DNA from 2 places in the Micrococcus sp. KRD077 genome. Region 1 is predicted to be linked to the other one. Evidence: riboswitches for the same ligand, from Rfam matches in the RefSeq annotation. Region 1 holds a riboswitch; the other holds the start of a gene.
The links. Region 1 has a riboswitch for S-adenosylmethionine ahead of J1M39_RS07000 (O-acetylhomoserine aminocarboxypropyltransferase/cysteine synthase family protein). Riboswitches for the same ligand answer to the same signal wherever they lie in the genome.
Positions count from the first base shown of each region.

Region 1 (5,037 bases):
CGTCTACGCCGCCGGCCGGGCCCTGGGGATCACGACGGCGATCGTCGGCTCGGCGCTCGGGGAGAGCTGGTACCAGGTGCCGGTCCTGCTGCTCTCCGCGCTGCGGCACGGACTGCTGGAGGAGGTCATCGTGGGCGCCTGGCTCGTCGACCGCCTCGGGTATCTGCAGCGGCTGCGCGCCGCGGGCCTGGCACGCGATCCGGCGCCGGCCGTGCCGTCGTCGTGGGCGAGCGCCGAGGGGCTGTTCCTGCCGACCCGCGTGGCCGTCGTCGTGCTCGCCCTCGCGCTGCTGCGCGGGGCGTACCACCTGTACCAGGGGATCGGGCCGGGCGTGGGCAACGCCCTGATGGGTGTGGTGTTCGCGCTCGTGTTCCTGCGGGTGCGCCGGGTGATGCCGCTGGTCATCGCGCACACGCTGCTGGACGCCGTCGGGTTCGTCGGCTACCCGCTGCTGGCGCGGGCGGGGCTGCTCGGCTGAGCGGCCCCGCCCCCGCGCTCAGAGCGTGACCTCGCCCTTCGGGGTGCGGAAGGTGACCGAGACGATGCCCGGGGTGCCGGAGGGCGCGACGTACTCGATGTTCACGTCCTGGACCTGGCCGTCCTCGTCGTCGCCGAGCCACTCGGCGAGGCGCTCGGGGGAGCCGGCGATGTTCAGGCGCTCGATGGTGGCCTGCGGCTCGGCCGCCTGCGAGGGGTGCATGTCCTCCTGACCGTCGGCCCAGCGCAGGATGAACGGCAGCTGCGGGTCCGCGAGGGTTCCCTTGACGCCGATCTGCCGCCAGGACAGCTCCCGGCCGTCCGGGAAGCGACGGTTGCCGGGGACGGCCTCACGGCCGAGGCGGCGCTCGAACCGGCCGATGTCCGTGGTGGCCACCGCCCAGCTCATCCAGCCGCCGCCCTGCTCGGTGCGGGCGCGCACGAGCTGGCCGAACGGCGCGCTGAGGGAGGCCGGGTGGTCCAGGGCCTCGACGACCTCCAGATACTGCCTGCCCGCCATGGGGAACAGGGCGTTCTGCGTGCCGAAGCGGGGGTGGACACCGCCCTTGATCCGCTCGATGCCCAGCGTCTCGGCGATGCGGGCGACCGTGGCGTCCAGGCCCTCGGGGCCGGCGGCGTAGGACACGTGGTCCATGCGACAGGTGTGCACTGCGCTGTTCCTCTCCGTTCCCGGGCTGCCCCGGGGGTTGACCTGGTGCGAGTCGCGGGGCGTCGAGCCCTTGACGGGTCGGGCGCCCCGTGCGGAGAGCGTATCCGCGGGTGACACGCGTGACGAAATCGTGGCGGGGCGGCGGGCTACACTCGGAGGCACGGTCACGAGAGTCAGCAACAGGCCCCGGCATGCTGACCGGCAACCCTCCTTCCGCGGTGGGGTGCCCCGGGTGACGACCAGGCCGGCCCCACAACGGACGCCGGCAAGCGCGGGCCGATCCCACGGCCCCTCTCGACGGCGCCGGGTCATCTCCGGCACCTCGACGACGCCGGTTCCCGGATCGGCACGTCGGCCGGCGGGCGGGGCGGCCGGGTCCGGCCCCTGAACCCCTCAGGAGGGTCCGCCATGACCGACCAGACCACCCCGACCCCCGACGCCTGGGGCTTCTCCACCGCGCAGGTCCACGCAGGCGTCGCCGTCGGCCAGCACGCCTTCGGTGCGACCGCCCTGCCGATCTTCCAGACCACCTCGTACGACTTCCCGTCCGCCCAGGTGGCCGCGGACCGGTTCGCGCTCAAGGACCTCGACCCGCTCTACACCCGCATCGGCAACCCGACGCAGGGCCCGGTGGAGGAGAAGATCGCCGCGCTCGAGGGCGGTGTGGGCGCGCTGCTGCTGGCCTCCGGTCAGGCGGCGACGACGTTCGCGATCCTCAACCTCGCCGGCGCCGGCGACCACGTGGTCGCCTCGGCCAGCCTCTACGGCGGCACGCAGAACCTGTTCAAGCACACCCTCGCCAAGGTCGGCGTCGAGACGACGTTCGTGACCGACCCGGACGACCTCGAGTCCTGGCGCGCCGCCGTCCGGCCGAACACCACGGCGTTCTTCGGCGAGACCCTCGGCAACCCGCGCGGGGACGTCCTGGACGTGCGCGCCGTCGCCGACGCCGCCCACGAGGCCGGCGTGCCGCTGATCGTGGACAACACGCTGGCCACCCCGTACCTGCTGCGGCCCATCGAGCACGGCGCCGACGTCGTCACCCACTCCGCCACGAAGTACCTCGGCGGGCACGCCGCGGCCATCGCGGGCGTGATCGTCGACGCCGGCACGTTCGACTACGCGCAGCACGCCGAGCGGTACCCCGGCTTCAACGAGCCGGACGAGTCCTACCACGGCCTCGTCTACGCGCGGGACCTCGGGGTGGGCTCGCCGCTCGGCGCCAACCTGGCCTTCATCCTCAAGGCGCGCGTGCAGCTGCTGCGCGACTACGGCTCGGCCATCTCCCCGTTCAACGCGTTCCTGGTGAACCTCGGCCTGGAGACCCTGTCCCTGCGCATGGAGCGGCAGGTGGCCAACGCGGCCGCGGTGGCGCGCTGGCTGGAGGGTCGCGACGACGCCGAGCACGTGGTCTACGCCGGCCTGGAGTCCAGCCCGTGGCACGAGCGGGCCCAGCGCTACCTGCCGAAGGGCGCGGGCGCGTTCGTCTCCTTCGAGATCGCGGGCGGCCGCGAGGCCGGGGCCGCGTTCGTGGACGGGCTCACCCTGCACCACCACGTGGCCAACATCGGCGACGTCCGCTCGCTCGTGGTGCACCCGGCCTCCACCACCCACTCCCAGCTCACCGACGACGAGCAGCGCGCCGCCGGCGTCACCCCCGGCCTGGTGCGGCTCTCGCTCGGCGTGGAGGACATCGAGGACATCCTCGCCGACCTCGAACGCGGCTTCGCGGCCGCCGCCCGCCGCGGCGACGACGACGCGGGGGAGCGGGCATGACCGCCGTCGCCACGCGTCCGTCGCGCACCGCGCTGCCCCGCGGCGGCCGCCACCGCCTGCGGGTCGGCGAGCTGCACACCGAGACCGGCGGGCTGCTGCCCGACGTCGAGCTGACCTACGAGACCTGGGGCACCCTCGCCGCCGACGGCTCCAACGCCGTGCTCGTGCTGCACGCCCTCACCGGCGACGCGCACGTGGCCGCGCACGAGGAGGACCCGACGCCGGGCTGGTGGGACGCCCTCGTCGGCCCGGGCCGCGCCGTGGACACGGACCGGTGGTTCGTGGTCGCCCCCGCCATGATCGGCGGCTGCCACGGCTCCACCGGGCCCTCGACGCCCGCGCCCGACGGGCGGCCCTGGGGCTCCCGGTTCCCGTTCCTCACGCTGCGGGACGCGGTCGAGGCCGAGCGGCGCCTGGCCGACCACCTCGGGATCGGCGCCTGGCGTGCCGTGATCGGCGGATCGATGGGCGGGGCTCGCGCCCTCGAGTGGGCCGCGACCCACCCCGCGCGCGTCGCCGGGGTGGGCGTGCTGGCCGCCACCGCGGCCTCCTCCGCCGACCAGATCGCGTGGGGGCAGGCGCAGACCGCGGCCATCCGCCTCGACCCGGACTTCCAGGGCGGCGACTACTACCCCGGCCCCGGCCCCGTGGCCGGCCTGGGCATCGCCCGGCGCATCGCCCACACCACCTACCGCACGGCGGGCGAGCTCGGCCAGCGGTTCGGCCGGGAACCGCAGGGCGTCGAGGACCCGTTCGGCGCCGTCGTCGGGGTGCCGGGCGGGCGCGGGCGCTACGCCGTGGAGTCCTACCTGGACCACCAGGCGGCCAAGCTCACCGACCGGTTCGACGCGAACTCCTACCTCGTGGTCACCGAGGCCCTCATGGGCCACGACGTCGGGCGGGGGCGCGGCGGCGTGGCGGCGGCGCTCGCGGACTACCGGGGCCGGGCGTTCGTGGCCGCCGTCGACTCGGACCGGCTCTACCTGCCGGCCGAGTCCGAGGCGCTCGCGGCGGCGCTGCCCGCGCGGCCGCCGGTGCACACGATCGCCTCGCCCATCGGCCACGACGGCTTCCTCACCGAATACGGCCAGGTGGCCGACACGCTCAAGCGCACCCTCGCCCTCTGAGCTTTCGTTCGGGAAACGGCGGCGTGTCGCGGCACTGTCGTTCGGGAAACGGCCACCGGTCCCCGCCGGCCGGGCTCAGGGCTCGACGATGTCCAGCGGCTCGGTGTGGTCCGAGCCCTGCGGCATCGGCGCGCCGAAGAGCGGCTCGGGGACGGGGCGCTTGGCCGTGACGCCGTCGCCGGAGGAGACGCCGCGGAGGCGGCGGACCACCCACGGCGCCAGGTGCGTGCGCACCCATGCGGCGTCCGACGCGCGGGCCGCGCGCCACGTGCGCGGCGCCGGCGGGGAGAGGCGCAGGTGCTCGAGGCCGTGCTCCACGCCGAGGGTGTCCAGCACCATCGCGGCGATCGTGTGGTGGCCGAGCGCAGAGAAGTGCAGGCGGTCCTCGGCCCACATCTCCCGCCGGGCGAGGTCCTTGAGCGACCACATGTCCGGCACCAGCGCGTCGTGCCGCAGCGCGATGGTGCGCACGTTCTCGTTGTAGATCGCCACGGTGCCGCGGATGCGGCCGATGACGGGCGTGCCCTTCACGTCGGTCGCGTTGAACAGCAGCACGGTGGCGCCGTCGGAGGCCAGACGCTCGACGACGGCGTCCAACCGGACCGCGATCTCGTCCGGGTCCGCGCCGCGCAGGATGTCGTTGCCGCCCGCGCAGACGCTGATGAGGTCCGGCCGCAGGGCGAGCGCCGGCTCCACCTGGTCCTCGGCGATCTGGTCCAGCAGCTTCCCGCGGACCGCCAGGTTGGCGTAGGCCAGGTCCTCGCCGGGCGGCGTCAGGCGGGAGAGCTCCTCGGCCAGGCGGTCGGCCCAGCCGCGGTGGTAGCCGGGACGGTCCGGGTCCGGGTCGCCGATGCCCTCGGAGAACGAGTCCCCGATGGCGACGTAGCGGCGCCACGGATGGGCGGCGGGGTCGTCGACCGGGGTCGCGTCGGAGGCGTGCGGAGGCTGGGAGGAGGATGGGTTATCCACGGGTAGGATTCTGCCCAC
Region 1 covers NZ_JABFAZ010000024.1:121,143-126,179, forward strand. The annotation lists gene J1M39_RS06990 (CPBP family intramembrane glutamic endopeptidase) at 1-478, shown strand, start outside; gene J1M39_RS06995 (VOC family protein) at 497-1,132, opposite strand; SAM riboswitch class IV at 1,310-1,425, shown strand; gene J1M39_RS07000 (O-acetylhomoserine aminocarboxypropyltransferase/cysteine synthase family protein) at 1,556-2,923, shown strand; gene metX (homoserine O-acetyltransferase MetX) at 2,920-4,050, shown strand; gene J1M39_RS07010 (SGNH/GDSL hydrolase family protein) at 4,126-5,019, opposite strand.

Region 2 (5,037 bases), on a different contig from region 1:
GTACGTGCCCGGCGGCCGCGCCGTGTACCCCTCCTCGGTGGTGATGAACGTGGTGCCCGCGCAGGCGGCCGGCGTGGGGAGCCTCGCGGTGACCTCGCCCCCGCAGCGGGACCACGGCGGCCTGCCCCACCCCACCGTGCTCGCCGCGTGCGCGCTGCTGGGCGTGGACGAGGTCTACGCGGCCGGCGGCGCCCAGGCCGTCGCCATGCTGGCGCACGGCATCCAGGACGACGACGGCGGGTGGCTCTGCGCGCCCGTCGACCTGGTGACGGGGCCCGGCAACGTGTACGTGGCCGCCGCGAAGCGCGCCCTGCAGGGCGTGATCGGCGTGGACGCCGAGGCCGGGCCGAGCGAGATCGCCGTGATCGCGGACGGCACCGCCCGCGCCGACTGGGTGGCCGCGGACCTGATCAGCCAGTCCGAGCACGACCCGCTGGCCGCCTCCGTGCTCATCACGGACTCCGAGGACCTGCTCCGGGACGTGCTGGCGGCGATCGAGGCGCAGGTGCCCGGGGCGTTCCACGAGGACCAGATCCGCGAGGCCCTCACCGGCCCCCAGTCCGGCGTGCTGCTGGTGCGGGACATGGACCAGGCCGTGGAGGTCTCCGACCGCTACGCCACCGAGCACCTCGAGATCCAGACGCGCGACCCCGAGGACCTCGTGGGGCGCATCCGCAACGCCGGCGCCGTGTTCGTGGGCCCGCACGCCCCCGTGCCGCTGGGCGACTACTCGGCCGGGTCCAACCATGTGCTCCCCACCTCGGGGACGGCCCGGCACTCCTCCGGTCTGAACACGGTGACGTTCCTGCGCCTGCAGCAGCGCATCCGCTACACGGAGACCGGGCTCAAGGAGGTCGCGGACGGGATCGGCGTGCTGGCCGAGGACGAGCGCCTGCCCGCGCACGGCGCCGCGATCCGCGCCCGCTTCGCGTGAGGGGGCGGGCGTGAGCGGCGTCCGCATCGACGCGTGGCTGTGGGCCGTGCGGCTGTACAAGACCCGGTCCGCGGCCACGGCGGCCGTGCGCGCAGGCCACGTGCGCATCGACGGCGAGCCCGTGAAGGCGGCGACGCCCGTCGTCGTCGGGAACCGGGTGCGGGTGCGCCAGGACGGAGGTGAGCGGATCCTCGAGGTCACGGGGCTGATCGCCAAGCGGGTGGGCGCCCCCGTGGCCCGGCAGCAGTACGTGGACCACTCCCCGCCGCCCATGCCGCGTGAGCTGCTCGCGGTGCCGTACCGCGAGCGGGGCGCGGGCCGGCCCACCAAACGGGACCGCCGGCAGCTGGACGCGCTGCGCGGCCGCGACCGACGCTGAGCGTCTCCGTCCTCCCCGCGCCGTCATCCGCCGTCGTGATGGCGGCCTCATGCGGAGGGTGCGGTCAGCACCATCCGGAACGACTTGTCGTTGTCCACCGTGACGGTGAACGTCATCGGCCCCGCCTCATCCACGGGGGGAGTCGCCGCCGACCAGCCGCCGCACAGCGCCTCCGATCCGGCCATCCAGGTCTTCGTTCCCCCGCCACCCCGTGAGGTCAGGATCTCCGTCTCACCGGTGGCATCCGAAGGACACAGCACGATGACCCGAAGGACCGCACCCTGTTGAGCGTCCACGGTGATCTGCTGTGTGCCCGTCCCGACCGCCTCCTCCAGGACGGACTCCTTCTCCGGGTCGAGATAGCCCGCATCCGGATGCCGGCGCGTGTACTCGACCAACGTCATCCCGTCCTCCTCGAACAGCGCGGCGGGGAGTGCTTCTTCACCGGCGGGTGACGACGCGGACGAACCGGTGGCGGAGGCCGACCGGGTTGCCGAGGGGGCCGCTGACGTCACGGTGACGGAGGACGCCGCAGCGGTGGATGCCTTCGCGGTGGAGGAGACGCTGCCCGGGGAAGCGGAGCATCCCGAGATGGCGGTACCGAGGAGAGCCGCGACGACCACGGCGGCCGACAATGCCGCACGGTTCTTCTCGATGTCCATCCGCATGATCTGATCCCTCTCAGAGAACCGTCTGCGGGGGCCGGAGGCCGCGGTCTCGAGCTCCCCCCTCTCGAGTGGCTTGATCCTGGCCGGCGATGCGCGGTGTGTCAAGCATCACATCGGGCAGCTCGGATGACGCCGCGCGACCGCCGCGCTTTGACCACCCCACGGACCCCTCCGTAGGCTGACCCCAGAATCACGAGTTCCCGTCATTCACGGCCCTGGCCGGCGGGACGGCAACCCTCTCACGCAGTAGTGGGGTGCTCCAGGTGATGATTCGGCCCCTCGGACACCCCGACGGGCAAGTACCGCGCCTCCGCGGATCCGGGCGATCCGCGTTCCCGCCTTCTGCGGAGCCGCGCCAGTCATCGGAAGAGGACGCGCGCCATGACCCTGACCCACGAACCCCACACCGCCACGTGGGACACCGACCTGTCCCTCGGCAACCTCCGCTCCGGCCTCTCGGCCTTCCCCACCGGGGTCGTCGCGCTGGCAGGCCTCGCCGACGGCGTCCCCGAGGTGATGGTCTCCTCCTCCTTCGGCGTGGGCATCTCCTGGGAGCCGGCCCTCGTGTCCTTCTCCGCGCAGAACAGCTCCCGCACCTGGCCGCGCCTGCGCCGGGCCGGGGCGATCGGCGTCTCCCTGCTCGCGGCGGACCAGACGCCGCTGTGCCGCCAGCTGGCCTCCCGCGAGGGCGACCGCTTCGCCGGTCTCGACGTGCACCGCAGCCCGCACGACGCCCTGCTGATCGGGGGCTCCTCGCTCTGGCTCGAGACGCGGGTGCACGCCGAGGTCCCGGCGGGCGACCACACGGTGGTGCTGCTGGAGGTGACGGCCTTCGCGGATCACACGGACGCCGCTCCCCCGGCCGCCCTGCACCGCAATCTCTTCCACGGCCTGCGCGCGCTCTGAGCGAACTCCAGGTGAACAATCGGGCCCCTGGTTCCCGGTCGGCGAGATCCGTGCAATGATGGAGCCTGAAGTTGATCAAGCTGTATCCCGCCATCTTCACTGCTCGTCAGCCCGGCATCGCCGGCGTCGATGAGTGTTGGGCAAGCGGTTCAGTCTCGCCGCTTCACCCGCGTCCCACATCCGGGCCGCGGTCCAACACCGCCACCGCACCGCGGGGGCACATCGAAAGGACACCATCATGGCTGTCGGTACTGTCAAGTGGTTCAACGCTGAGAAGGGCTACGGCTTCATCGCCCCCGAGGACAACTCCGCGGACGTGTTCGTGCACTTCTCCGCCATCCAGGGCGGGGGCTTCAAGGAGCTCCAGGAGAACGACCGCGTCGAGTTCGAGACCCAGGACGGCCCCAAGGGCCTCCAGGCCGCCAACGTGACGAAGCTCTGATCTTCGCCTGACGCACGGCTTCCGACGCCCCCGGTCCGCACGGACCGGGGGCGTCGTCGTGTGTCAGGCGTCCACGCCCCGCCGCGCACTGCGCCGCACTCCGCCGTACGCCCGTTCGACCGCGGCGCTGCGACATCACCGCAGGGCTGCACTGCGGTGATGTCGCTGAGGCGCGGTCCTCCGGGGTGGGCCTCGTCCTGGCCCTGCGCGTCAGGCCACGCCCCGCCGGCCCACGTGGCGACGCAGCAGCAGCACCACGCCCAGGGCCAGCAGATACCCGGCCGCGACGACCGCGAAGCCGGCCCGGTAGTCGCCCGTGACGTCGCGCAGCAGGCCCATCAGCAGCGGGCCCAGGGCGAAGCCGGCGTACATGCCCATCGAGTTCGCCCCGGTCGCACGGCCCAGCCGCTCGGCCGGCACCTCGCTCAACAGGCCCGCGTTGATCACCACGTTGGCGCCCAGCACCGTCAGGCCGTGCACCGCGGCGCCCACCCACAGCAGGGCCGGCAGGTCCAGCAGGTCCGCGGCGAGGAACACCGCGACGCCGGCCACCGCACCCAGGCAGATCACGGCCAGCAGGGTGGTGGGCCGGTCTCCGGAGCTCATCCGCCGGCTCCACCCGATCCGGGAGAGCACCCCCACCACCCCGGACACGGCCGCCGCGGCGCCGCCGGCCACGAGCGTCATTCCCAGCGTCTCGACCGCGAAAAGCGGCAGGTACGTGTTCGTGGCCTGCATGCCCAGGCCGGTGAGGAACGCGATCGCCGCGAAGAACCAGACCGTGGCCGGCAGGGGCGAGGTGTCCCGCCGTCGTCGCCCGCCGACGGGGCCGGTGGCCGGCGGCGGCGCCCCGGGCAGCGGCGGGGCGACGACCAGGGCGAGCACCCAGAGCGCCCCGATGAGCACCGCGGCCCCCAGCGCGGCGCCCGTCCAGCCGAGGGCGAGGGACGCGGCCGGGAAGAACAGGCCGCCGACCAGCTGGGCCGCCTGCACGCCGGACTGCTTCACCCCGACCCACCCGATGCGCCTCTCCGGCGGCACCACGGTGCGGATGATCCGGTTCGTGGTGGGGTTGGAGATGGCCTGCGTGACGCCCGCGACGGCGGCCGCCGCGTACAGCACGGGCAGGGACGGGGCGACGGCGCCGAGCACGAGCGCCGCGGCGGTGCCGCCGAAGATGATGCTCAGCTGCGCGCGGGCGGACAGGCGGTCGGCGACCCGGCCGAGGCCGAGGGAGGTGACGGCGGCCGCCGCGAACACGACCGTCATCACGGTGCCGAGCTGGCCCGAGGTGACGTCGAGCCGCTCCATCACGACCGTGGAGGAGGCGGAGACGCCGTAGTTGAACAGGGGGCCGGCGCCCATGGCCGCCAGCAGCACCCACAGCAGGGCCGCGGAGGGGCGGCGAGCGGCGGGGGCGGGCGGGGTCACGGCCCCAGGCTACGACCCCTCACGCGACGAGGCGGGAAATCTATTTCATGGGCGCCCGGGGGCGTCGTGTGAGGTGGATTTCCCGCCTCGAAAGCGGGGGTGACTGCGGGGACAGGTCAGCCGACGCGGCCCTCGCCGCGGTGCTCACCCTCCACGCGGCCGGTGGTCCCGCGCTGGGTGACCTCCTCGCCGTCCTGGCGCTCGGGCCGCTCGCCGGCCTCCGCCGGCAGGCCCTCGTTCTCGTCGGTGGGCGTCTCGCCGGCGGTGGCGGCGGGTG
Region 2 covers NZ_JABFAZ010000037.1:38,254-43,290, forward strand. The annotation lists gene hisD (histidinol dehydrogenase) at 1-934, shown strand, start outside; gene J1M39_RS09450 (RNA-binding S4 domain-containing protein) at 945-1,313, shown strand; gene J1M39_RS09455 (hypothetical protein) at 1,361-1,717, opposite strand; gene J1M39_RS09460 (hypothetical protein) at 1,698-1,988, shown strand; SAM riboswitch class IV at 2,170-2,289, shown strand; gene J1M39_RS09465 (flavin reductase family protein) at 2,363-2,887, shown strand; gene J1M39_RS09470 (cold-shock protein) at 3,126-3,329, shown strand; gene J1M39_RS09475 (MFS transporter) at 3,540-4,760, opposite strand; gene J1M39_RS09480 (FMN-binding glutamate synthase family protein) at 4,877-5,037, opposite strand, start outside.
Region 2: it holds a riboswitch for S-adenosylmethionine, as region 1 does, so the genes downstream of both, J1M39_RS09465 (flavin reductase family protein) here and J1M39_RS07000 (O-acetylhomoserine aminocarboxypropyltransferase/cysteine synthase family protein) in region 1, are expected to answer to the same signal.